DNA from 3 places in the [Bacillus] caldolyticus genome. Region 3 is predicted to be linked to each of the others. Evidence: riboswitches for the same ligand, from Rfam matches in the RefSeq annotation. Region 3 holds a riboswitch; each other region holds the start of a gene.

Region 1 (7,922 bases), 1.7 Mb from region 3:
GAAAAACGCCATCGAAGTGATGCCAAAAGGCGGGGACATTACGGTGCGCATCACCCGCGCCGGGTGCTATGTGCGCATCTCCATCACCGACCAGGGATGCGGCATTCCAAAAGATAAAATCAAAAAGCTTGGCGAGCCGTTTTATACGACGAAAGAACGCGGCACCGGCCTCGGCTTGATGGTCAGCTATAAAATCATAGAAGAGCACCAAGGGAAAATTGAAGTGGAAAGCGAAGTCGGCGTCGGCACGACGTTCCATATCACGCTGCCGATCGAACGAATGGAAAGGGAGGACGACGATGACGATTGAATATGCAGTATACCGCTCAGAGCTGCTCGGCGACATTTACATCGCCTCCGACGGCGATGCGATTGTCAAAGTCGAGCTGTTTCCAGAAGAATGGCGCGCGTTCGCCGGCGAACATCCGGCTGTCAAAAGCTGGTCGCCGCTTCTTGAACGCGCGCTTAGGCAGCTGGATGAGTATTTCCACGGTCGACGCCAAGCATTTGACTTGCCGCTGAAGTGGAAGGGAACTGCCTTCCAAGAAGAGGTGTGGGCGGCGCTTTGCCGCATTCCGTACGGCGAGACGGCGACATACGCTGACATCGCCGCGCAAATCGGCCGCCCGAAAGCGGTGCGCGCCGTCGGTCAGGCAAACCGGGCGAATGAACTGTCGATTCTCGTTCCGTGCCACCGCGTTGTCGGCAAAAACGGCGCTCTCATTGGCTATGCTGGAAGCCGCACCGATGTGAAGGCGAAGCTGTTGGAGCTTGAGCGCCGCTTACGTAGATGACGCTCTTGCGTTCGTGGAACAGGCAAAGGGTTTGGAAGGCGTTGTATGCGGATGCTGCAATGAAGCAGGCGGAAAAAGAGGCTGACGGCTTGCCTAGAAAAACGCGTCTGCCCCCGAGGATTGCCATCCACGGGGGCAGAGATCGGGCGTTATTTTTTTTGCCAATGCGACAAGGCGAGGGCGCCGACTAAAATGGCGCCTTTTATAATGTCTTGGGCGTAATACGGAACGTTTGCCATCGTCAAGCCGTTCAGCAACACGCCCATTAAAATCGAGCCGAACAATGTGCCGATGACGTTCGGCTTGCCGGCGCCAAAGACGGAAAAGCCGATGTAGGCGGCGGCGACGCTGTCCATTAAAAGCGAGGCGCCGGCCGACACTTGCCCGGTGCCGATGCGCGAGGCGAGCACGATGCCCCCCAAGGCGGCGAAAAAGCCGCTGATGACGTACGCATACGTCCGGTAACGGTTGACTGGGATGCCAGAGAGCCGTGCCGCTTCCCGGTTTTCACCCGTTAAATAAAAGAGACGGCCAGGTTTGGTGTATGTTAAAAACAAGTGGGCGGCCATGACGACAACGAGCATGAGCAAGACCGAAAACGGCACGCCAAACAGCTCCCCTTGGCCGATAAATAAAAAGGAAGGAATAAATTTGCCCGGCGCCGTGCCGCCATCAGGCAGCGGCATGTCGTTATAAATCGAAAATCCTTTTGTATACGTAAGCTGCACGCCGTTGATCGCGTACATCGTCGCCAACGTGGCGAGCAAATCGGGCAGTTTGAATTTGACGATCAATAACGAATTAAGCAGCCCGACGGCGACGCCGAGCAACAGCGGCACGAGCAAGGTGACGAAAATTTCTTGGCGATGCAAGACAAGCGCCGCTGCACTGGCAATCGTCGCCAAGCTCACTGTCGAACCGACCGACAAATCGAAGCCGTCGACGATGAGCGAAAATGTAATGCCAATGGCCACCAAGGTGACGATGGAAATGGAACGCAAAATGTCGCTGAAGTTTTCATAGGTGAAAAACCGGTCTTGTGTCAGGCCAAAATAGGCGATTACAGCCAAAATGGCAAGCAGTGTGCCATGTTTATACAAAAATTCAAGAATGAACGGCGCCGCTTTTTTCGACGGCGCTGTGGAAACGGCTGGCTGGCTCATCGATCTCACCTCCGCTGCAATAGTACACAAGCTGTTCATAGGTTAGTTCTGCGGCCGGCAGGCGGGTGAGCAGCCGGCCGTCAGCCATGATGTAGATGGTGTCGCACACCTCAAGAAGCTCGTGAAATTCACTCGAAAAATATAGTACTGTTTTTCCTTCATCGGCGAGAGCACGGATGATGGAAAACACCTCTTGTTTGGCGTGGACATCGATTCCTTTCGTAGGCTCGTCGAATAGAAAAACACGCGCGTTTGTGTTCAGCCATTTGCCGATGACGACTTTCTGCTGGTTGCCGCCGCTTAAGTGGCGGACAGCGGTCGAAGGCGACGGCGGATGGATGCCGAGCGAGCGGACAAGTTCGTCGGCGGCGTCCGTTTCCTTCCTCCGGCTGATCCATTGCCAGCGCGACAGCCGGGAAAGGAGGCGGACGGTGATGTTGGTTTTCACTGACTCGGGCAAGAACAGCCCTTGTTTGCGCCGTTCTTCCGGAATGAGACAAAGGCCGGCGTCGATGGCTTCATAAGGCGATGAGAACACATAGCGTCTGCCATCAATTTCCCACTCGCCGGATGTGTTCCGGTGGGCGATGAGGCTTTCGGCAAGCTCCGTCTTGCCGGCGCCGACCAAGCCGGCGATGCCGACGATTTCGCCGCGGTGGGCGTATAGGTCGACTGTTGTCCCGGTTTTGTCGATCAAAATTCCGCGGGCGGCAAACGCGATGTCGCTTCCATGCGCGCGCGTTTGTTTCATGGCGGCGGCTCGCCTTGTTCCGGTCATATGAAGGACGATGTCTTCAAGCGGCAAACCGCGGGCGGAACCATGGTAGACGACGCGGCCGTCGCGCAAAATCGTCAGCCGGTCGGCGATTTCCTGCACTTCTTTCAGTTTATGAGAGATGTAAATAAAGCCGACGCCTTGCTGTTTCAGTTCCGTGATGATGGCAAACAGCCGCTTCGTTTCGGCTTCGCTCAAGGCGGCGGTCGGTTCGTCCAAAATGATGTAGCGCGCATTCGATGACAACACTTTGGCGAGCACGATCAGCTGTTTTTCATGGAGCGAGCAGTCGCGCACGAGCTTTGCCGGCGAAATGGCAAGGCCGACGCGGCGAAGCAGAGCAGCGGCCCGTTCTTTTTCCCGGCGCAGCGAGCGGATCGGCTGTTTCTTCACATCAGCGAGCTCATCGGCCGCCAAGTTTTCGTAAACGGGCAATCCTGGGAAAAGCGCCGTGTCGACCTCTTGGACGACGAAGCCGATGCCGGCTCGTTTCGCGTCAAGCGGCGACGAAAAGGTGCAGTTGACGCCATCGATCGTGATCGTGCCGGCGTCGGGAGGAATGGCGCCGGCCAAAATGTTCATGAGCGTGCTTTTGCCGGCGCCGTTCATGCCCAAAAGGGCGTGGACTTCGCCTGGACGGACGGAAAAGTCCACGCCGTCAAGCACGCGCACCGCGCCAAACGATTTTTCAATGCCTCGCATTGACAGCCTGTTCATTTTTTGTTCACCTGAGCTTCCAACGTTTTCATCCATGGCGAGATGGCGACGTTCGATTGCCCCCAGCCCAGGATGTATTGCGAAAGCTCGTTCATCGATACTTGCTTATCGGGCAAGTCGGTCCGTTTTACTAAATGCGGCTCGAGCGAGTAAATGTTCGGCGTTTTCTCGCCGGCGATTTTTTGATAGGCGAACCGCACCTGAACGCGGCCGACTTCCGCCGGATCCGTCGCTGTTGTCGCCACCCACGGACTGTTCGGTTTTTGGATCATTTGCAAGTCTTCGTCACTCAAATCGATGCCGTATACTTTGATTTCCGTACGCCCGGCTTGCTCGATGGCGCGCGTCGCTCCTTTGGCGAACTCGTCCCAAGTTGCGAAGACGGCGTCAATGTCGCCTTTGTTCGGATATTTTTTCAAAATGGCCTCCATTTGCGTTTGCGTGTCCAAAGCCGTGTTGGCGCTCGCCGTACCGAACTTGGCGACTTCTTTTATGTTCGGATAGCGTTTTTTGAACGCCTCATAAATGACGTGGCGCCGCTCCATTGGAGTAAAACCGCCGACCCAAATCGTGACGATGTTGCCCTCTCCATTTAAATCTTCGGCGAGTGTTTTTAACGTTTTCCAGGCGAGGCTGTAGTCGTCTTGGTCGATGACGGTGACGCCGGGAACGTTCAAATCGTTGTCAAAGGCGACGACCGGGATGCCTTTTTCAACCGCTTTTTTCACCGGGCCTTCGAGCGCATCAGCGCGGCCGTGATCAAGCAGAATGGCATCAACGTTTTGCGTGATGGCCGTTTCTACGTATGAGGCCATTTTCGTCAAGTCGTTGTCGGCGTTGTAAATTTGCACTTCGCCGCCGAACTTTTGCACTTGTTCTTTAACGCCGGCGATGTATTGCGACGAGAACGTGCCGATGGACATTTGCATAATGGCGGCGATCTTCACCGGTTTTTTCAGCTTCTCCGGGATGGCCGCCTGTTCGCTGCTCGATGCGGTTTGGCTGTTGGATGAGACGGTGTCGCCTTGGATGGCCGTTTGCTTCGTTTCGTTGGCCGGCTTAGAGCTCACGGCGTCTTGCTCGTTCGTGCAGCCGGCCAAGACGGAGAACACGGCAAAGAAAAGAAGAGAAAGGAACGATAAGGCCTTAAATCGTTTCATGCTGCTCCTCCTTTGCAAATAACGCTGGCAGTGCCGCGCTGTAGCTGCCGCGGACGATGCCTTTTTCGGTAATGATCGCGGTAATCAGTTCGTTTGGCGTCACGTCAAACGCCGGGTTATACACGTTGACGCCTTCCGGGGCGACGCGCACGCCGGCCAGATGGGTCACTTCATCCGGATGGCGCTCTTCAATCGGGATGTCTGCCCCTGTCTTTGTCGCCAAATCGATGGTGGACAACGGTGCGGCGACGTAAAACGGAATGCCAAACGATTTGGCGAGCAAGGCGAGGCCGAACGTGCCGATTTTGTTCGCTGTATCGCCGTTTTGTGCGATCCGGTCGGCGCCGACGATAATGGCGCGAATCCCTTTCGCTTTGATCGTTTGCGCCGCCATGTTGTCCGTAATAAGCGTGACGTCGACGCCTGCTTGCATCAGCTCCCAGGCGGTCAGACGCGCTCCTTGCAAAACGGGGCGCGTCTCAAGGGCGTACACGGATAACTCGATCCCTTTCTCTTTCGCCAAATAAAACGGGGCGAGCGCCGTGCCGTAGCGGGCGGTGGCGATCGAGCCGGCGTTGCAAATCGTCATCACCCGGTCGCCTGGGCGAAAAAGCGATAACGCATGTTCGCCGATGCGGCGGCAGACATCTTCGTCCTCGATTTGGATGCGGATCGCCTCGTGAATAAGCGCCGTTTTCGCTTCGTTGACCGAGGCGGCGTCTTTGGCGGCGGCAGTGAGCCGGTCAAGCGCCCAAACCAAATTGACGGCCGTCGGGCGGGCGCTTGCCAAATAATCGCGGTCTTGCTTTAGGCGGCTATGGAACTCGTGGACCGTTTCCGCTTTATAATGCGAGGCGGCGAGCGCCAGACCATAAGCGGCGGTGATGCCGATCGCCGGCGCTCCGCGCACTTTCAGCGAGGCGATCGCATCGTACACGTCTTCAAGCGTATGCAGGTCGATATATTCTGTTGCTAATGGCAATTTTTGTTGGTTTAAAATCGTGATATGCGTCTCGCGCCACTCGACAGAGCGCGGGATGGCAAAGGTGTCCATCGTCGTCTTCCTTTCTTTTCACATTTTCCGTTGATCCGGGCCGGCACTGGGCCGGTCGTCGCCGTGTTACTATTCGGTTTCTGCAAACACTCGGCGGAAGCCGTCCGTTCCGGTCAGCTCGTTGCGCTCGACAATTAGGCGGCGGCCGAGGCGGAGCGCGTGTCGTTTGGCGGCAAGGCGGGCTTCTTTCTGCTCGATGCCGTCAAGGTCGGCCACATGGGCGAGGCCGATCGTCCGGCGGATGACTTCGCAGCCGGCAAAGCCGACAGCATCGATGAACGCATGCCGGAGCACTTCGTCAAGCAAGCCCGGTGTTGCGGCGTACGTCTCGATGCTTTTGGTGCGCCAAAGCTCCGAGAATATGGACGCAAAGACGTCCCAGGTCCGGTCGATGTGATCAAAGAGCGGTTGGCGCTCAACGTCAGGGCGGGACAACGCATTTAACAGCAAGTTGGCGAAAAACTGCCCAAGGTCAAAGCCGATCGGGCCGTAAAAGGCGAATTCCGGGTCGATTACTTTCGTTTCGTCGGTGCTTGCGAAAATGCTGCCGGTATGCAAATCGCCATGCAGAAGCACATCGGCTTCGGTTAAAAACTTGCGCTTCAACTTCGCCGCTTCCAAACGGAGGCGGTCGTCATTCCAAAGCGTTTCGACGTCCGGCCGCAGCTCGTCTTCGAAGTTGTTCGTGTCATGGTCGAAAAATGGATCGGTGAAGACGAGATCTTCGGTGATTTTGCACAGCTCCGGATTGACGAAGCTTTGCGCCAATTTCTTTTTCTCTTGCTGGTTCATGCCGAAATCGGATGTGTAAAACGCTGTTTTGGCGATAAATTCGCCGATATGCCGGGACAAAAGCGGGAATGTTTTCCCTTCGATCAACCCTTTGCGGGCGATTTGCAGACGGGACAAGTCTTCCATCACGGTAATGGCAAGCGATTCGTCAGAATAGTAGACGTTCGGCACGTATTGCGGTACATAGCTGGCAAACGTGCGCAACGCGTTGCTTTCAATAACCGCGCGCTTTAACGTGAGCGGCCAGCTTTCGCCGACGACTTTCGCGTACGGGAGCGCCTGTTTGATGATGACGCCTTGCTTCGTTTCCTGATCGACGATATGAAAGACTAAGTTTAAGTTTCCGTCGCCGATTTCGCGGCACACAAGCGGCGCCCCGTCTCGGAATAGGCCGAGGCGGACGGCGAGGGCGGTCGCTTTTTGTTCGGTGAGCGGTTCGTAAACAGTGGATTGGACAATCGTCATTTTCACGTTCCCCCTTTAGGTTTTGGCAAATGAAAAAGCCTCTTTCGCATACGGAAAGAGGCTCGAAGATGCATCGTCTTCGCGCCTCTTATCTTTCAGAAAGACATCGGTCTTTCTGTTGGACTTAGCACCGTGCCCTGCGGAAGCGGTTCGCTTCCGGCGCCGCCTTTGGCGTGCGCCCTATCTCACGATAGCATTACGGTCGGTTGCTGGGCTTCATTGGGCCAATTCCCTCAGCCAACTCTTGATAAGAGTACCGATTTCTCGTATTCAGTTTTTGCAATTTTCACGATGTTGTCAATCGTTTGGTTGTTTGATTCGAATGATACATGGTCGATCAATCGATTGTCAATACGTTTTGAAAAAATTTTTTGCCGTTTCATAGTCGTGCGGCCGGCGGTCGGCAAACACCGGGATGCGCGTACGGACGTCCGCAACGAGTGCGGGATCGATGTCGGCCGAGAGAATGCCCGGCTTCTCGTCCGCCTCGGCGATCACTTCGCCCCATGGGTCGATGACGAGCGAATGGCCGGCAAAGACGTTGTTCGGGTCGCGGCCAGCCCGGTTGCAGGCGACGACGTAGCATTGGTTTTCAATCGCCCGCGCCATCAAGAGCGTCCGCCAATGGTGCAGGCGGGGAAGCGGCCATTCGGCGACGACAAACAGCACTTCCGCCCCAGCCAAAGCATGGGCGCGAATCCACTCCGGAAAGCGGATGTCATAGCAAATGACCCCGGCGCATGCAAGCCCGTCGAGCGAAAACAAGCCTAAGCTGCTTCCCGGCTGCAAATACAAATGTTCATCCATTAATTGGAACAGATGGAGTTTGCTGTATTCGCCGACGATTTGACCGCTCCGGTCGGCCACGATCATCGTGTTCGTCACGCCGGTTGTTGTTTTTTTAGCGACCGAGCCGGCGACGAGATGGATGTTGTGTGCTTGCGCTAGGCGGGAGGCGAACGCTTTCGCCCGTTCGGCGCCTTCGTCGGCAATCTCATCTAG
Region 2 (7,922 bases), 1.7 Mb from region 3:
CCATAAATATTCGCCATTTCAAGGCTACTTCTTTTTGAAAGAAGCCATTGCCGCGTTTTACGCGCGTGAATACGGGGTGAACGTCGATCCAGACCGCGAAGTCGCCATTTTGTTCGGCGGCAAGGCCGGGCTTGTCGAGCTGCCGCTTTGCCTCGTCAACCCGGGCGATGTGGTGCTTGTCCCGGACCCGGGCTATCCGGACTATTGGTCGGGGATCGCGCTTGCCCGCGCGCGGATGGAAATGATGCCGCTTTCTTCGGAAAACGGATTCTTACCGGATTACGAAGCCATTCCGGAGTCGGTCGCCGACCGAGCGAAGCTCATGTTTTTAAACTATCCGAACAATCCGACCGGTGCGACGGCGACAAAGGAATTTTTCGCGGAGACGGTGGCGTTTGCCGCCAAGCACGGCATTGCCGTCGTGCACGATTTCGCTTATGGAGCGATCGGCTTTGACGGCCGGAAACCGGTCAGCTTCCTGGAAGCCGATGGGGCGAAAGACGTCGGCGTCGAAATTTATACGTTTTCGAAAACATACAATATGGCCGGCTGGCGTGTGGCGTTTGCCGTCGGCAACGAGCGGATCATTCGGGCGCTTGAGCTTTTGCAGGATCATTTGTATGTCAGCTTGTTCGGCGCCATCCAGGAAGCGGCCGCCGCGGCGCTCCTTGGTCCGCAAGATTGTGTCACGGAGTTGGTCGCATTGTATGAGGCGCGCCGCAATGCGTTCATCGCTGCGCTCTGCGAGATCGGTTGGGAAGCGCCGGCGCCATATGGGTCGTTTTTCGCCTGGCTTCCGCTGCCAAAAGGCATATCATCCGCTGAGTTTGCCGACATGCTGCTTGAGCGGGCGCATGTCGCCGTCGCCCCAGGCATCGGGTTCGGCGAGCACGGCGAAGGGTATGTGCGCGTCGGCCTCTTGACCGATGAAGCGCGGCTTCGCGAAGCAGCGGAGCGGATCGGCCGCCTTGGATTGTTCGAAAAAAATTTTTGAAAAATGATTGACAACGCCAATCGGCGATGTCATAATTCAAAGTAAATTTGCCAATTGTTTGATAAGTGCATAAACGAGCAGGCTTTCTTATCAAGAGCAGGCGGAGGGACGAGCCCAATGAAGCCCGGCAACCGGCTTGGCGCGCGCCAAGCACGGTGCTAATTCTTGCAGCGGAAACGCTGAGAGATAAGAAGAGCGCCATGGATGAGTGACGCCTCTTCTTATGAAGAGGCGTTTTTATTTCGAGATTGAGAGGGATGAACGATGAGTGCAGTGATGGCAACGTATTTGCTTCATGATGAAACAGACATTCGGAAAAAGGCGGAAGGGATCGCGCTCGGCTTGACGATCGGCACGTGGACCGACTTGCCGGCGTTGGAGCAGGAGCAGCTTCGCAAACATAAAGGGGAAGTCGTCGCTATTGACGAGCTTGGCGAAAGCGAGCGGGTAAACGCCTATTTCGGCAAGCGGCTGAAGCGGGCGATCGTCAAAATCGCCTACCCGACAGTCAACTTCAGCGCCGATTTGCCGGCATTGTTGGTCACGACGTTCGGCAAGCTGTCGCTCGACGGTGAAGTGCGGCTGCTTGATTTAGAGTTTCCGGATGAATGGAAGCGACAGTTTCCTGGGCCGCGCTTTGGCATCGACGGCATTCGCGACCGAGTCGGGGTGCATAACCGCCCACTGTTGATGAGCATTTTTAAAGGCATGATCGGCCGCGATTTGGCGTACTTGACGTCGGAATTGAAAAAACAGGCGCTCGGCGGCGTTGACCTGGTCAAAGACGATGAAATTTTGTTTGACAGCGAACTTCTTCCGTTTGAAAAGCGGATCACCGAGGGCAAGGCGGCGCTTCAGGAAGTGTACGAACAAACAGGCAAGCGGACGTTGTATGCCGTCAACTTGACCGGCAAAACGTTTGCGTTAAAGGACAAAGCGAAACGAGCCGCCGAGCTTGGCGCTGATGTGCTGTTGTTTAACGTCTTCGCTTATGGGCTTGACGTGTTGCAGGCGTTGCGCGAGGATGAGGAGATTGTGGTGCCGATTATGGCTCACCCGGCGTTCAGCGGCGCTGTTACGCCGTCTGAATTTTATGGGGTGGCGCCTTCGCTTTGGCTTGGAAAGCTTTTGCGGCTCGCCGGCGCCGACTTTGTCCTGTTCCCGTCGCCGTATGGCAGCGTGGCCTTGGAGCGTGAGCAGGCGCTTGGCATCGCAAGGGCGCTCACCGACGACCAAGAGCCGTTTGCCCGGGCGTTTCCGGTGCCGTCGGCCGGCATTCACCCGGGATTGGTGCCGCTCATCATCCGCGATTTCGGCCTTGACACCATCGTCAACGCCGGCGGCGGCATTCACGGCCATCCGGACGGGGCGATCGGGGGCGGCCGGGCGTTTCGCGCGGCGATCGACGCGGTGCTGGCCGGCCGTCCGCTTCGTGAGGCGGCTGCAGAAAACGAAGCGCTGCAAAAAGCGATCGACCGCTGGGGCGTCGTTGAGGTGGAAGCATGACGAAACAGCTCGTTCTCTTTTGTGATTTTGACGGCACCATTACGGAAAACGACAACATCATCGCTATTATGAAACAGTTCGCCCCGCCGGAGTGGGAGGCGTTAAAAGACGACATTCTCGCTGAGCGCATTTCTGTTCAGGAAGGAGTGGGGAAGATGTTTTCCCTCCTTCCGTCCACGTTGAAGGATGAAATTGTGGATTTCCTGCGGCGCACCGCTCGGTTGCGCGCGGGATTCCGAGAGTTTGTCGCGTTTACGAAAGAGCGAGGCATTCCGCTTTATATCGTCAGCGGCGGCATCGACTTTTTTGTCTATCCGCTGCTTGAAGGGCTCATTGAACCGGAGCGCATTTTTTGCAACGGCTCCGATTTCAGCGGTGAGACGATCCGCATCACATGGCCGCATGCATGCGACGGTGAGTGCCAAAACGGCTGCGGCTGCTGCAAGCCATCGCTCCTTCGCAAGCTTGCCCGCCCGGACGGATACCATGTCGTCATCGGCGATTCGATTACGGATTTAGCGGTGGCGAAGCAAGCGGATTACGTGATGGCGCGCGATTTTCTGCTCCAAAAATGCCAAGAGCTCGGCTTGCCGCATGCGCCGTTTGCAACGTTTTTTGACGTGATTGATGCGTTGCAGCGAATGGAGGTGATCGTATGAGCATCGTCGTGAAAAAGTGGAACGAGCTTGCGGAAGTGAAAGCCGAGCTCGCCGCCCGCGATTGGTTTTTCGCAACAAGCGGCAATTTGTCGATCAAAGTGACGGACGACCCGTTGACGTTTTTGGTGACAGCGAGCGGCAAGGATAAGCGGAAGCAAACGGATGAGGACTTCTTGCTCGTTGACGCTGCCGGCCGACCAGCGGAGAAAACACATTTAAAGCCATCAGCGGAGACGCTGCTGCATGTGGAAATTTACAACCGCACAAACGCCGGTTGCGTCTTGCACGTTCATACCGTGGACAACAATTTGATTTCTGAACTGTATGCGTCAAACGGGGAAGCAGTCTTTTCCGGCCAGGAAATCATCAAGGCGTTTGGCATTTGGGAAGAAAACGCCGCAGTGCGCATCCCGATCATTAACAATGACGCCGACATCCCGACGCTGGCTCGGGAGTTTGCGAACCATGTTCATGGCGACGCCGGCGCCGTGTTGATCCACAACCACGGCATTACCGTCTGGGGACGAACGGCGTTTGAAGCGAAAAAACATTTGGAAGCGTGGGAGTTTTTGTTCAGCTGGCAGGTGAAGCGGCTGCTTTTGCAACGGGCCGGCCTGCCGGTTGGTTAATATACATCTTTTAGAAGGGGGATTTTGACATGGCCGTCATCAAAGTGAGAAAAACAGGTGAAGTGATTACAGGAGAGGAGAATGTGCGCGCCTTTTTAAACAGCCAAGGCGTCCTGTACGAGCATTGGGACATTGCCAAACTGCCGGAGCATTTGCGCGACAAATACGTGCTCACCGATGAAGAGAAAAATGAAATTTTGGCGGCATTCAAAGATGAAATTGAAGACTTGGCGGCGCGCCGCGGCTACAAAACATGGGATATCGTCGCTCTGTCCGATGCGACGCCGAACTTGGATGAACTGCTGAAAAAATTTGAACAAGTGCACATCCATACAGAAGACGAAGTGCGCGCCATTACGGCCGGCCATGGCATTTTCATTATCAAAGGCGACAAAGAGACCGGCTATTTTGACGTCGAGCTGGAAGCCGGCGATGTCATTTCCGTGCCGGAAGGGAATCCGCACTACTTTACGCTCATGGACGACCGCCAAGTCGTAGCCGTCCGCCTGTTCATCGACCCGTCCGGTTGGGTCGCCCATCCGTATGAAGAGAAAGAAGAGGCTGTCCAATAATGAGAACACCCCGTTGCCAGGCAAGGCAGCGGGGTGTTTCGGTCTGTATGGAGAGGAGCGCTTGCCTCGATGACGGAAGGAGAGACCGCTAAAACGATTCGGTTAACAAAATCATAAACAAAATGCCGATAATAAAGGCGTACGTCGAGATCCGTTCGTTGCCGTCGCCATGGCTTTCGGGAATGAGCTCTTTGTAAATGATGAACAGCATCGCCCCGGCGGCAAACGCCAACCCGTATGGAACGAGGCCGCGGAAGAGAGAGGTTAAATAAAAGCCGAGCAAAGACGTCACAATTTCGACCGCGCCGGTTAACGTGGCAATGACAAACGCTTTAAAGCGGCCAATCTGCTGATTGACTAAAAACAAGGCGACCAAAAATCCTTCCGGCGCGTTTTGCAAGCCGATGGCCAATGCGATCAAATTGCCGGTTTGCGAAGCGCCGTCTGAGGCGTAGCTCACCCCGACTGACAGCCCTTCGGGGAGATTGTGCATCGCAATGGCGGCGATGATGAGCATCGCCTTTTCGTCGAATTGCAAGCCGCTTTTCGTATGCTCCAAGTCGATATGGGGGACGGTCATCTCAAGCAACGTTAACACGAGCACCCCCGCCGCCAATCCGATGGCGAGCGCCTCAAAACCGCCGGACCGCAGGGCCTCGGGAATAAGACTTGTCATCGAGGCCGCCATCATAATGCCGGCTGAAAACGCGAGGAGCACATCGCGCCAGCGGTGAGTGAGCGATTTGGCCATAAACAAAATCGGCACAGCGCCAAGTCCGGTCGATAAGGCGGACAGCACACTGCCGGTCAATACCCCGTTCATCCAATTCCCCCTTCATCAGCCTTTATTTTTTCATATGCGCCGTTTCCACAAATGTGACAATCGCCCAAGCGCTGCCCTATCACAAAATTATCATAGCGAAAGGAACGGCCGCTGGCGAGAAAAATGGACCAGCGCCTGGCAAAAACGGTTGCCTGCCTGTTTGCTGTTCAAGTATAATGCAAGTAAGAAATGGTTAAATGCAAAGGGTTGGATGGCATGGAACAAAAAGAGCAAGAACTCGAGCAATCGCTAAAGTTGTTTATCGTATTGTCGCGGGCTTACCGCGCCGTAAGCGACCAAGTGAACAAATCAATCCACTCATTCGGGGTCAATCCGACCGAATTTGCCGTGTTAGAATTGTTATACCATAAAGGGGATCAGCCGCTCCAGCAAATTGGCGAAAAAATTTTGCTGGCGAGCGGGAGCATCACCTACGTCATTGACAAACTGGAAAACAAAGGATTGATCGTCCGCCGCGCCTGCGAAAAGGACCGGCGCGTCACGTACGCGTCCATTACAGAAGAGGGGCGGCGGTTTATTGAGCGCGTATTTCCCGAGCATGCGGAAAAAATTCACGAAACGGTTTCGGCGCTGACGGCGGCAGAAAAAGAGCAGGCGATTGCGCTGCTGAAAAAATTAGGATATGGGGCAAAAACAAGGGGCTGACGCGAGGTCGGCCTCTTTAATTTTGCCGGAAATGGATACGTTATATGAAAGAACATACCATAGCCAGCAAAAAAGGAGAGATCACCATTGATGGTTCCAGTAGGGGTATCGAATCGCCACATTCATTTATCAAAAGAACACATGGCGGCGCTGTTTGGCGAAGGCGCCGAGCTGACGGTGCTCAAGCCGTTGTCGCAGCCTGGCCAGTTCGCCGCCAAGGAAACGGTGACGGTCGAAGGGCCGAAAGGGAAAATTGAAAACGTCCGCGTCCTCGGACCGATTCGTTCGCTCACCCAGCTTGAAATTTCGAAAACCGACAGCTTCAAGCTCGGCGTCGCGCCCCCGGTCCGCTTATCCGGCGATATTGACGGAACGCCGGGCATTACGATTCACGGACCGAAGGGGACGGTGACCGTCGACAAAGGGGTGATCATTGCCAAGCGCCACATTCATATGACGCCGAAAGATGCCGAGACGTTTGGCGTCCGCGATAAACAAGTTGTGAAAGTGAAAACGCAAGGGGAGCGGGCGCTCATTTTTGACGAAGTGATCGTCCGCGTCAGCGAAGATTTTGCGTTAGATATGCACATTGACACCGATGAAGCGAACGCGGCCGGCTTGAAAACGGGCGATTATGTCGAACTGCTTCCATCGTGAAACCATCCGCGCCAAAGGCGGACAAAGCACCCTCTCGGTACAAACGAGAGGGCGCTTCCCATTAATGCGGCCGCTTCTTCTCTGATGCTAGTGTGCCGACAAGATGAAACGGCGCATCACGCCGAATGGCGTCAATGACGCCGCTGCTGATTTCTTGATGGGTGAGCCAACGCGTGCTGTGCTCTTCGATCACGAAGCCAAGCTGAATTTGCCGGTACAGGCAAGCGGAAGACAAACGGAGTTCCCGCTTTGCCTCGGCCGGATGGGCCCGGCTGCCGAGCACGTGGAACAGACGCCAAGGACCGGGATGTCTGCTATTTTCCCGGATGATGGCCGGAAACGCCTGTTTCCCGTCGGTGTGCACCCATGCGACAACAAGGTCGAAGGCTCTGTTTTCATTGATTGTTTGGTGAATCAAGGAACATAGTACATCATGATCGCGATAATCGACCAAAAGCGGGGTAATGGCCTCCAGATGTGCGGCGCGGGCGATGAGCCGTTCCATCCGTTCCCTGTTCCGGGCGACGATGGATACATGGTACCCTTCTCGCACGAGCCAAAGCGACACGTCGGTTAACATGCCTGTCCCACCGATGACGAGTGCGTGCATGGTGTTTCTCCTTTCGGATTAATGCGATGCTCCTTTCAAATAGCGGTCAAACCAGTCGACGATATGGCGAAGACGCTCAAGCCGAAGAGCAGGGTTGCCGGTGCGCGACAAATCGTGGTTGGCGTCCGGAAAGCGGACGAGCTTTGTTTCCCGCCCGAGCTGCTTTAAGGCGACAAACAGCTGTTCGGCCTGCTCAATCGGGCAGCGGTAATCGTGCTCGCTATGCAAAATTAACAGCGGTGTGCGCACGTGTTTGACGTATTTGAGCGGCGAATGATGCCAAAGCCGCTCAGCGTCTTCCCAAACGTCGCAGCCGACTTCCCATTTCGTGAAAAAGTAGCCGATGTCGCTCACGCCAGAGAAGCTGAGCCAGTTGGAAATCGAACGTTGAGTGACAGCCGCTTTGAATCGGTCGGTATGCCCAACGATCCAGTTCGTCATAAATCCGCCGTAGCTGCCGCCGGTGACGCCAAGCCGTTCTTTGTCAATAAAGTCGAACTTGCTGATGGCGGCGTCGACGCCAGCCATAATGTCTTCATAATCCATGCCGCCATAGTCGCCGCGCACCGCATTGACAAACGACTGGCCGTATCCGTGGCTGCCGCGCGGGTTCGTAAACAGCACGGCATAACCGGATGAAGCGAGCAGCTGCAATTCATGGAAAAACGTAAATCCATACATCGCATGCGGCCCGCCGTGAATTTCGACGACAAGCGGCGCCTTTTCCCCTTCGTCAAGCTCAGGCGGTTTCATGATCCAGCCTTGAATCTCCAAACCGTCCGCCGATCGATACGTAAACGGTTCGG
Region 3 (7,922 bases):
TAACAATCCCCCTATCACCATGCCGCCAAAGAAAACAGAGTTAATATATCCCCACCATTCCTCTCCTACATGTAATTGTTCTTTCACATACATATAAAGGATGGCCGAAATCCAGACCCCATTTCCGATTCCTTCAAAAAATGACATGAAGCTAATCGATTTAGCGTGCACATTTCTCCAAGTGTATTCCCATCCTAGACTGATCGAAAGGAGAAAGTTCTTTAGGCCTTTGCCTTGAGCCGTCTTCTTCTTTGTATGTTCTTGTATATGCAACAGAAACATGAGAATGCTTGAGACGACATAGAACAATAAGGTGATATTGATTAAAAGGAACGGCGACCCTACACTGACAATCAAACTCCCAATCGGCCATGCGCTAAGTTTGATGAATTGGTCTAACGTGTTTACAAAACTGTTGGCTTTCAAGATTTCCTCCTTGGAAACGATAAAAGGAACGAGGGAGTTTTTAATCGGATTATTGATCCCATCTAAAAAAGCGATCAATGATACAAAAACATAAACGATCGCAGTGTAATGTTCCGCACCCCAGTGCAAAAACAGCGAGAGAAAAAGCAGCAGAAATGTTTTACACATTTGTCCGTAGGACAATAACGTTTTTAGTTTATATTTTTCGAAAAATATCGGTGCGACGATTCCGCTAATAAATAACGACAATGTAACGAAAAAAGGGACTAATGCGGCAGCCATGGCTTTCGATGTCAAATGATATAGGTAAGAGACAACGGAAACAATGTAGAACACATCTCCGAAATTCGCGAAAGATTGTCCGATCCAAAGGAAATGAAATGTTTTATTTTTCATGACCTCAATCCTCTCTTTGATCATCGAAACGACTGGTGATGGAATAGTCAAAATGAACCAAAAATCAGATCTTCAGTCTTTGATGAAACTGGCTTTTTGCCACGCCCCAAAACGATGGAGCGAAGGAAAACGGGTTGATTTTCAACAATCTGCTAAAGGTAAATGGATATACTGAAGCAATGGAAGCCTCCCCCTTATTCTGTTTAGAGTATCTTGAAAATCAAAAGGCCTTTAGACAGAGCATATCATGCTGCTGGAGTTTCTATAGGAATTATGCATCTTGATCACTTGTTTAATGATACTAAAAATTGTGATAAGTATATGAATGATTTGCGGAAAACAGTTGGAGAAATAGAAGTAAGAACACAATTCTTGGGGAAACAGGGAGTAAAAACTTTAGAAATAATGCGCAAGTTCATTAATCATCCATCTTTTGATGACATTACGTATTCCTTGCAGAACTCATGGCCATTGCGGCAAATGAAAACACAGAAGCTCATTGCGTTTGCTCGAGTCTGGTTGTTTGAGGCGAATGAAACGGACCGACGTACAGAAATGTCTAACGATTCAGTGTCGGAGACGAAAGCAGAGGAAAGAACAGAAAAACCGGCCGAACAGGATGTTCCCTGTCCGGCCGGGTTCTTGTTACACGAGCGGTCCGCCGAGTTTTTCGATCGTCGGGTCGATATGGGCGAACTTTCGGAAGTTGGCGCGGAACTTTTGCGCCAGCTCTTTTGCTTTTTGTTCGTATGCTTGTTTGTCAGCCCATGTGTTTTGCGGCTGCAGGACGTCATCCGGCACGCCGGGGACGTGGGTTGGGATGGCGAGGCCGAAAATCGGGTCTTGCACCGTTTCGACGTTGTCGAGCTCCCCTTCGACAGCGGCTTGCACCATCGCCCGGGTGTAGGCGAGCTTCATGCGGCTGCCGACGCCGTACGGTCCCCCTGTCCAGCCGGTGTTGACCAAAAAGACGCGGACGTTGTGTTCGGCGATTTTTTGCCCGAGCATTTCCGCGTATTCGACGGCCGGGCGCGGCAAAAACGGTGCGCCAAAGCACGTTGAGAACGTTGCTTCCGGTTCGGTGACGCCGCGTTCGGTGCCGGCGAGTTTGCTTGTGTAGCCGCTTAAGAAATGGTACATCGCCTGTTCGCGCGTCAGCTTGCTGATTGGCGGCAGGACGCCGAACGCATCAGCCGTCAAAAACACGATCGTGGACGGATGGCCGGCGACGCTTGGGTCGACGATGTTTTTGATCGCTTGAAGCGGGTAGGCGGCGCGCGTGTTTTCCGTCAGCGTGCCGTCGTCGTAATTCGGCACCCGCGTCGCGTCGTCGAGGACGACGTTTTCGAGCACCGCGCCGAAGCCGATGGCGTCAAAAATTTGCGGCTCTTTCTCGCGCGATAGGTTGATGCATTTCGCATAGCAGCCGCCTTCGATGTTGAAAATGCCGCGGTTTGACCAGCCGTGCTCATCATCGCCGATCAAGCGGCGGTTCGGGTCGGTCGAGAGCGTCGTTTTTCCCGTTCCCGACAAGCCGAAAAAGAGGGCGACGTCGCCTTCCTGGCCGACGTTGGCCGAGCAGTGCATCGGCAGGATGCCTTGTTCCGGCAGCAAATAGTTCATCACCGAGAAAATCGATTTTTTCATTTCGCCGGCATACTCGGTGCCGCCGATCAACACGGTGCGCCGTTCAAACGAGATGATGATGAACGCTTCCGAGCGCGTGCCGTCAACGGCGGGATCGGCTTTAAAGTTCGGCGCGCAAATGACGGTGAATTGCGGCTCATGCGCGGCGAGCTCTTCGGCGTTCGGCCGGATGAACAGCTGATGGACGAACAAGTTGTGCCAGGCGAATTCGTTGACGACTTGAATCGGCAGCCGGGATTTCGGATCGGCGCCGGCAAAGCCTTTAAACACGAACAGTTCATCTTTCTTCATTAAATAGTCGAGCACTTTGTCGTACAGTTTATCAAACGTCTCCGGAGACATCGGCTGGTTGACCGCGCCCCAGTCGATCGTTTGCTTCGTTGACGGTTCTTCGACGATGTATTTGTCTTTCGGCGACCGCCCTGTGTACTTGCCGGTTGTCACCGCGACGGCTCCGGTGTGCGTCAGCCGTCCTTCGTTCCGTTGCAGGACTTTCTCAACGAGCTCGGCGACGGACAGTTGATGATGCACGTACGGTTTTTGCAGCAATAAATCAAGCTTATTCGTCATGTTTGCGATCCCCATATTCAAAACCTGCCTTCTTTTTGTAATCACTCTTGAAAATAGTATAACACATTTTTATTAATAGTCCATACTAATTGTGTGGGTTTTTCAAACTTTATTTTGCCCAATGTGTTGGTTTCCTTGAGGAAAGAATTTTCGCGGCTGGAAATGATAAAAAATGAATTTTGATAGTTGACTTTGCCGATTCCGTTGCGATAAGATAAGTCATTGAACGGATACTCTTATCCCGAGCCGGTGGAGGGACAGGCCCGATGAAGCCCAGCAACCGTCACAACTGTACATGTGTGAAATGGTGCTAACCTGTGGCAAGGCGCAGTCCTTGAACGATAAGAGTGAAAGGAAGCAATACGATTGCCATGACCTTTCCTCAGCCGTTACAGGAAAGGTTTTTTATATTGCGAAGGGAAAAAGGGAAATGAGTTCCGTGTCGCCACATTATGCCAAGAGGAGGAAACAAACCGAATGTCAGCCAAACGCCGCTTGTTTACTTCAGAGTCTGTGACGGAAGGACATCCGGATAAAATTTGCGACCAAATTTCTGACGCCATTTTGGATGCCATTTTGGAAAAAGATCCGAACGCCCGCGTCGCCTGCGAAACGAGCGTCACGACCGGGCTGGTGCTCGTGAGCGGGGAAATCACGACATCAACATACGTGGACATTCCGCGCATCGTCCGCGATACGATCCGGGAGATCGGCTACACGCGCGCCAAATACGGATTTGACGCTGATACGTGCGCGGTGCTGACGTCGATTGACGAACAATCGCCGGACATTGCGATGGGGGTGGACCGGGCGCTCGAGGCGCGCGAAGGTCAGATGACTGACGAGGAAATTGAAGCGATCGGCGCCGGCGACCAAGGATTGATGTTTGGGTTCGCCTGCAATGAGACGGAAGAATTGATGCCGCTGCCGATTTCGCTTGCGCACCGCTTGGCGCGCCGATTGGCGGAAGTGCGCAAAACGGACGTCTTGCCGTACTTGCGGCCGGACGGGAAAACGCAAGTGACGATCGAATACGATGAAAACGGCAAACCGGTGCGCGTCGATACGATCGTCGTTTCCGCGCAGCACCATCCGGAAATTACGCAAGAGCAAATCCAGCGCGACATTAAAGAGCAGGTCATCAAGCCGGTCGTGCCCGCGGAGCTGCTTGATGAGAACACGAAATATTTCATCAACCCGACAGGACGGTTTGTCATCGGCGGTCCGCAAGGGGATGCTGGGTTGACGGGGCGCAAAATCATCGTCGATACGTACGGCGGCTACGCCCGCCACGGCGGTGGCGCGTTCTCGGGCAAAGATCCGACGAAAGTCGACCGCTCGGCGGCGTATGCGGCCCGCTATGTCGCGAAAAACATCGTCGCGGCAGGACTGGCCGACAAATGCGAAGTGCAGCTTGCCTACGCGATCGGCGTCGCCCGCCCAGTTTCGATTTCGATCGATACGTTCGGCACCGGCAAAGTGTCGGAAGACATTTTGATTGAAGTCGTGCGCAACAACTTCGATCTCCGCCCGGCGGGCATCATCAAAATGCTCGACCTTCGCCGCCCGATTTACAAACAGACGGCTGCTTACGGCCATTTTGGGCGTACGGACATCGACCTGCCGTGGGAGCGCACCGACAAAGCCGCCTTGTTGAAAGAACAAGCGCTGGCGTTGGCGGACAAGTGATGAAAGAAAAAGAGCTGCCTGATCACGGCAGCTCTTTTTTGTCGGCGCACGATGTCCGCTGTTGCTGCAGCGCTTTGTAATACTGCCCTTTCTCGACATATTCGCGGCGGATGCGCTCCATTTCGCGGATATCGTCTTCCGTCAGTTCGCGGACGACTTTCGCCGGCCGGCCGAGGGCGAGCGTGTTGGGCGGAATTTTTTTGCCCGGCGGCACTAAACTGCCGGCGCCGATAAACGCGCCTTCCCCGATTTCCGCGCGGTCCAAAATGATTGAGCCCATGCCGATGAGCGCGTTTTTGCGAACGATGGCGCTGTGCAAAATGACTTGATGGCCGACCGTCACCCCGTCCTCAATGATAAGCGGATTGTTTGGACTTTGATGCAAAATTGAGTTATCTTGAATATTGACCCGGTTGCCAATCACCGTTGGCGCCACATCGCCGCGAATGACGGTATTGAACCAAATGCTTGTCTCTTCGCCGATCACGACATCGCCGGTGATCGTCACATAGTCGGCGATAAAGGCGGAGGCGGCAATTTGCGGCGTTTTGCCTTTGTATGGGTAAATCATGGGCGTTCGTTCCTTTCTGTTGCAAAATCGATCGTTCACCATGTATTGTACAACGCTGCGTCCAAATCGCCAACGAAAGCGAGCGCGCCTAATCGGGATTGGTGAAAAACGTTTCGTTTCGCCCGATGAGTGGTTGGGATCGGGGAAGAAGATCCGATTTCACAAAGCTTCTCAACGTGAGAAGAACCGTTGTTGAGCGGCTTTTTCACTCCGTCGCCAACCCTTTTATGGTTTGCCCCGGCCGCATTGATGGCAATACTGGAAGACGAGATCGCAAGCTGTTCAGACGCGAAACGATTTTGGTTGCCGATAAGATGGAAATGCTAGGAGACGAGACCATGGTGTTTGCACCTGAGGTGAGCCGATTGAACATTCCGAAAAACCCCATCGCCTTGATGAAAATGGTGTATCGTGACGTGCTTCCGCTTGTCCACCGCGAGCTTGCCTATTGGCGGCGCCAAGCCGAGCGCATTCCCGACCCGGAATTGCGGCGCCAGGCGCTCGCGAGCATCGCTTCGAAAACGTTCCATTGCGAAGGCGGCTCCATTTTGGCGCTCTTGGCCGGAGAAAACATGGAGGATTGCATCCGCTTTATCGTTGCTTACCAGACGATCAGCGATTATTTGGATAATTTGTGCGACCGCAGCACCTCGCTCGATCCGCTCGACTTTCGCGCCTTGCACGATTCGATGCCGGACGCTTTGACGATCGGAGCAGAGCCGTCGAACTATTACCGCCATCGCCGCGAACAGGAAGACGGCGGCTATTTGCCGGCGCTTGTCCGCACGTGCCAAGAGGTGCTCGAGACGGTGCGCCATTATGAGACGATCGCCCCATTTTTGCATGAATTGGCCGGATATTATTGCGACTTGCAAGTGCATAAACATGTTGAAGCGAGCGAGCGGGTGCCGCGGCTGGAGAAATGGTTCGCGCAATACAAAGACGCCTTGCCGCCGATGGAGTGGTATGAGTTTTCCGCCTGCTCCGGTTCGACGCTCGGCATTTTCTGCCTCGTCGCCTATGCGTTTGGCGAATCGCTGCCGCCGGAGATGGCGAGACAAGTGCGCGACGGTTATTTTCCGTACATTCAAGGACTGCACATTTTGCTCGACTATTTGATCGATCAGGAGGAAGACCGGGACGGCGGCGATTTAAACTTTTGCTTTTACTATCCGAATGAAACGGTGATGCTTGAGCGGCTTTGCCATTTCATCGAAGAGGCCGACCGCCATGTCGGCGCCCTTCCGCACGGCGAGTTTCACCGCCTTATTCACCGAGGGCTTCTTGGGTTGTATTTGTCGGATGCCAAGGTGAAAAAGCAGCGCGGGCTGCGCCGGCTGGCGCGCCGGCTCGTCCGCGCCGGCGGGGCGGCGTCGCAGTTTTTCTATTGGAACGGAAAAGCATACCGCTTTTGGCAGGAGCGGCAAAAACGGCTGTCCTTTTCATAAGGGCGGCCGTTTGCTTGTATTGGCAAAAGGGGCGGGATCCGATTGATTCAGGCGCCCTTATCCGCCCGGGTTTCGAGCGCGAGCAAAAACGGCGGGTTGTTTTGCCGATTGATGAATTCGTATTTCAAGGCATGGACGCGCCGTTGATCAAGAGAGCGGACGTAATCAAGGAGCGCGTCGCGTTCGCGCTTTCCTTCCGGATGGCCGTGGTAGACGACAAGAACGATGACGCCGCCCGGCTTCATGACGGAAAGCAACTGGCGGACCGCTTCGATCGTCGATTCCGGCTGGGTGACGATTTGCTTATTGCCGCCCGGCAAATAACCGAGGTTGAACACCGCGCCGGCGATGCGCCCGTGTACATCGGCGGGAAGCGCCTCAAGCAGTTCACTATGGCTTCGCTCGAACAACGTCGCCCGCCCGCATAGCCCATGTTTCGCGAGGCGGGCGGAAGCGGCGGTGATGGCCTCAGACTGAATGTCAAAGCCGAACACATGGCCGAAATCCCCGACGCGTTGGGCCAAATACACGGTGTCGTGCCCGTTGCCGACGGTCGCGTCGACGGCGATGTCGCCTTCGTTGACTGCTTGATCAAGCAAAAAGCGGGCAAACGGCAAAATGTTCATCAAAGCCATCGGTTGGCCCCTCCTTGTGATCGTTTCATCGTTTACGTTGGCAGGCGTGGCGTTGCGCCAAAGTGTCGGATGCCATCGCTTTTCCCCTAAACTTTCCATCCTCTGCGCCGGCGTGACAGAAAACCTTGAGCTGACCGACATTGATCGAGCTGAACGAAGATCCTCACGTCGGCATTGTAACAAAAACTTCATGGAAAATCGACCGCTGCCAATCATTGGCGTGATACGGCCGGCCTATGCGGCGCATAGTAAACATGAGGGAATATCACGAAACGAGGTGAGCGCATGGCGACAAGACAATCCGTTGAGGAATTTTTGCAGCGGTGTGAAGATGTGATCCGCTACGCGAAAGAGCAATATACGGAAGCGCAAAAGCAGGAGCATTACAACATCACCGAATACACCAACGCCCAGCAGATGCTCGAGCAGACGGTCATCGATTTAGCGCACTTGGCGCGAAGCTGCAACGCCCAGCAGCGCGAGCAGCTGCATCGGATGCGGCTCCAACTGGAGCAATTGCAAAACGACATGATTTTGCTT

What was found. A riboswitch is a leader RNA that binds a small molecule or an ion and turns the genes downstream of it on or off. The one in region 3 is predicted to bind S-adenosylmethionine.
Region 1: another riboswitch for S-adenosylmethionine. It lies ahead of mtnK (S-methyl-5-thioribose kinase); the one in region 3 lies ahead of metK (methionine adenosyltransferase).
Region 2: another riboswitch for S-adenosylmethionine. It lies ahead of mtnW (2,3-diketo-5-methylthiopentyl-1-phosphate enolase); the one in region 3 lies ahead of metK (methionine adenosyltransferase).

Annotation. Positions count from the first base shown of each region.
Region 1 covers NZ_CP025074.1:1,033,919-1,041,840, reverse strand. The annotation lists gene CWI35_RS05425 (PAS domain-containing sensor histidine kinase) at 1-310, shown strand, start outside; gene CWI35_RS05420 (methylated-DNA--[protein]-cysteine S-methyltransferase) at 300-794, shown strand; gene CWI35_RS05415 (ABC transporter permease) at 944-1,957, opposite strand; gene CWI35_RS05410 (sugar ABC transporter ATP-binding protein) at 1,899-3,449, opposite strand; gene CWI35_RS05405 (sugar ABC transporter substrate-binding protein) at 3,446-4,609, opposite strand; gene mtnA (S-methyl-5-thioribose-1-phosphate isomerase) at 4,596-5,663, opposite strand; gene mtnK (S-methyl-5-thioribose kinase) at 5,733-6,920, opposite strand; SAM riboswitch class I at 7,006-7,174, opposite strand; gene CWI35_RS05390 (carbon-nitrogen family hydrolase) at 7,269-7,922, opposite strand, start outside.
Region 2 covers NZ_CP025074.1:1,025,547-1,033,468, reverse strand. The annotation lists gene CWI35_RS05385 (pyridoxal phosphate-dependent aminotransferase) at 1-994, shown strand, start outside; SAM riboswitch class I at 1,079-1,187, shown strand; gene mtnW (2,3-diketo-5-methylthiopentyl-1-phosphate enolase) at 1,259-2,500, shown strand; gene mtnX (2-hydroxy-3-keto-5-methylthiopentenyl-1-phosphate phosphatase) at 2,497-3,159, shown strand; gene CWI35_RS05370 (methylthioribulose 1-phosphate dehydratase) at 3,156-3,788, shown strand; gene CWI35_RS05365 (1,2-dihydroxy-3-keto-5-methylthiopentene dioxygenase) at 3,818-4,360, shown strand; gene CWI35_RS05360 (ZIP family metal transporter) at 4,449-5,183, opposite strand; gene CWI35_RS05355 (MarR family winged helix-turn-helix transcriptional regulator) at 5,400-5,849, shown strand; gene CWI35_RS05350 (phosphate propanoyltransferase) at 5,940-6,506, shown strand; gene CWI35_RS05345 (short-chain dehydrogenase) at 6,568-7,116, opposite strand; gene CWI35_RS05340 (S9 family peptidase) at 7,135-7,922, opposite strand, start outside.
Region 3 covers NZ_CP025074.1:2,688,297-2,696,218, forward strand. The annotation lists gene CWI35_RS14010 (MFS transporter) at 1-822, opposite strand, end outside; gene pckA (phosphoenolpyruvate carboxykinase (ATP)) at 1,468-3,054, opposite strand; SAM riboswitch class I at 3,273-3,387, shown strand; gene metK (methionine adenosyltransferase) at 3,517-4,728, shown strand; gene CWI35_RS14025 (gamma carbonic anhydrase) at 4,751-5,299, opposite strand; gene CWI35_RS14030 (tetraprenyl-beta-curcumene synthase family protein) at 5,638-6,747, shown strand; gene CWI35_RS14035 (tRNA 5-(aminomethyl)-2-thiouridylate-methyltransferase MnmM) at 6,795-7,382, opposite strand; gene CWI35_RS14040 (YtzC family protein) at 7,668-7,922, shown strand, end outside.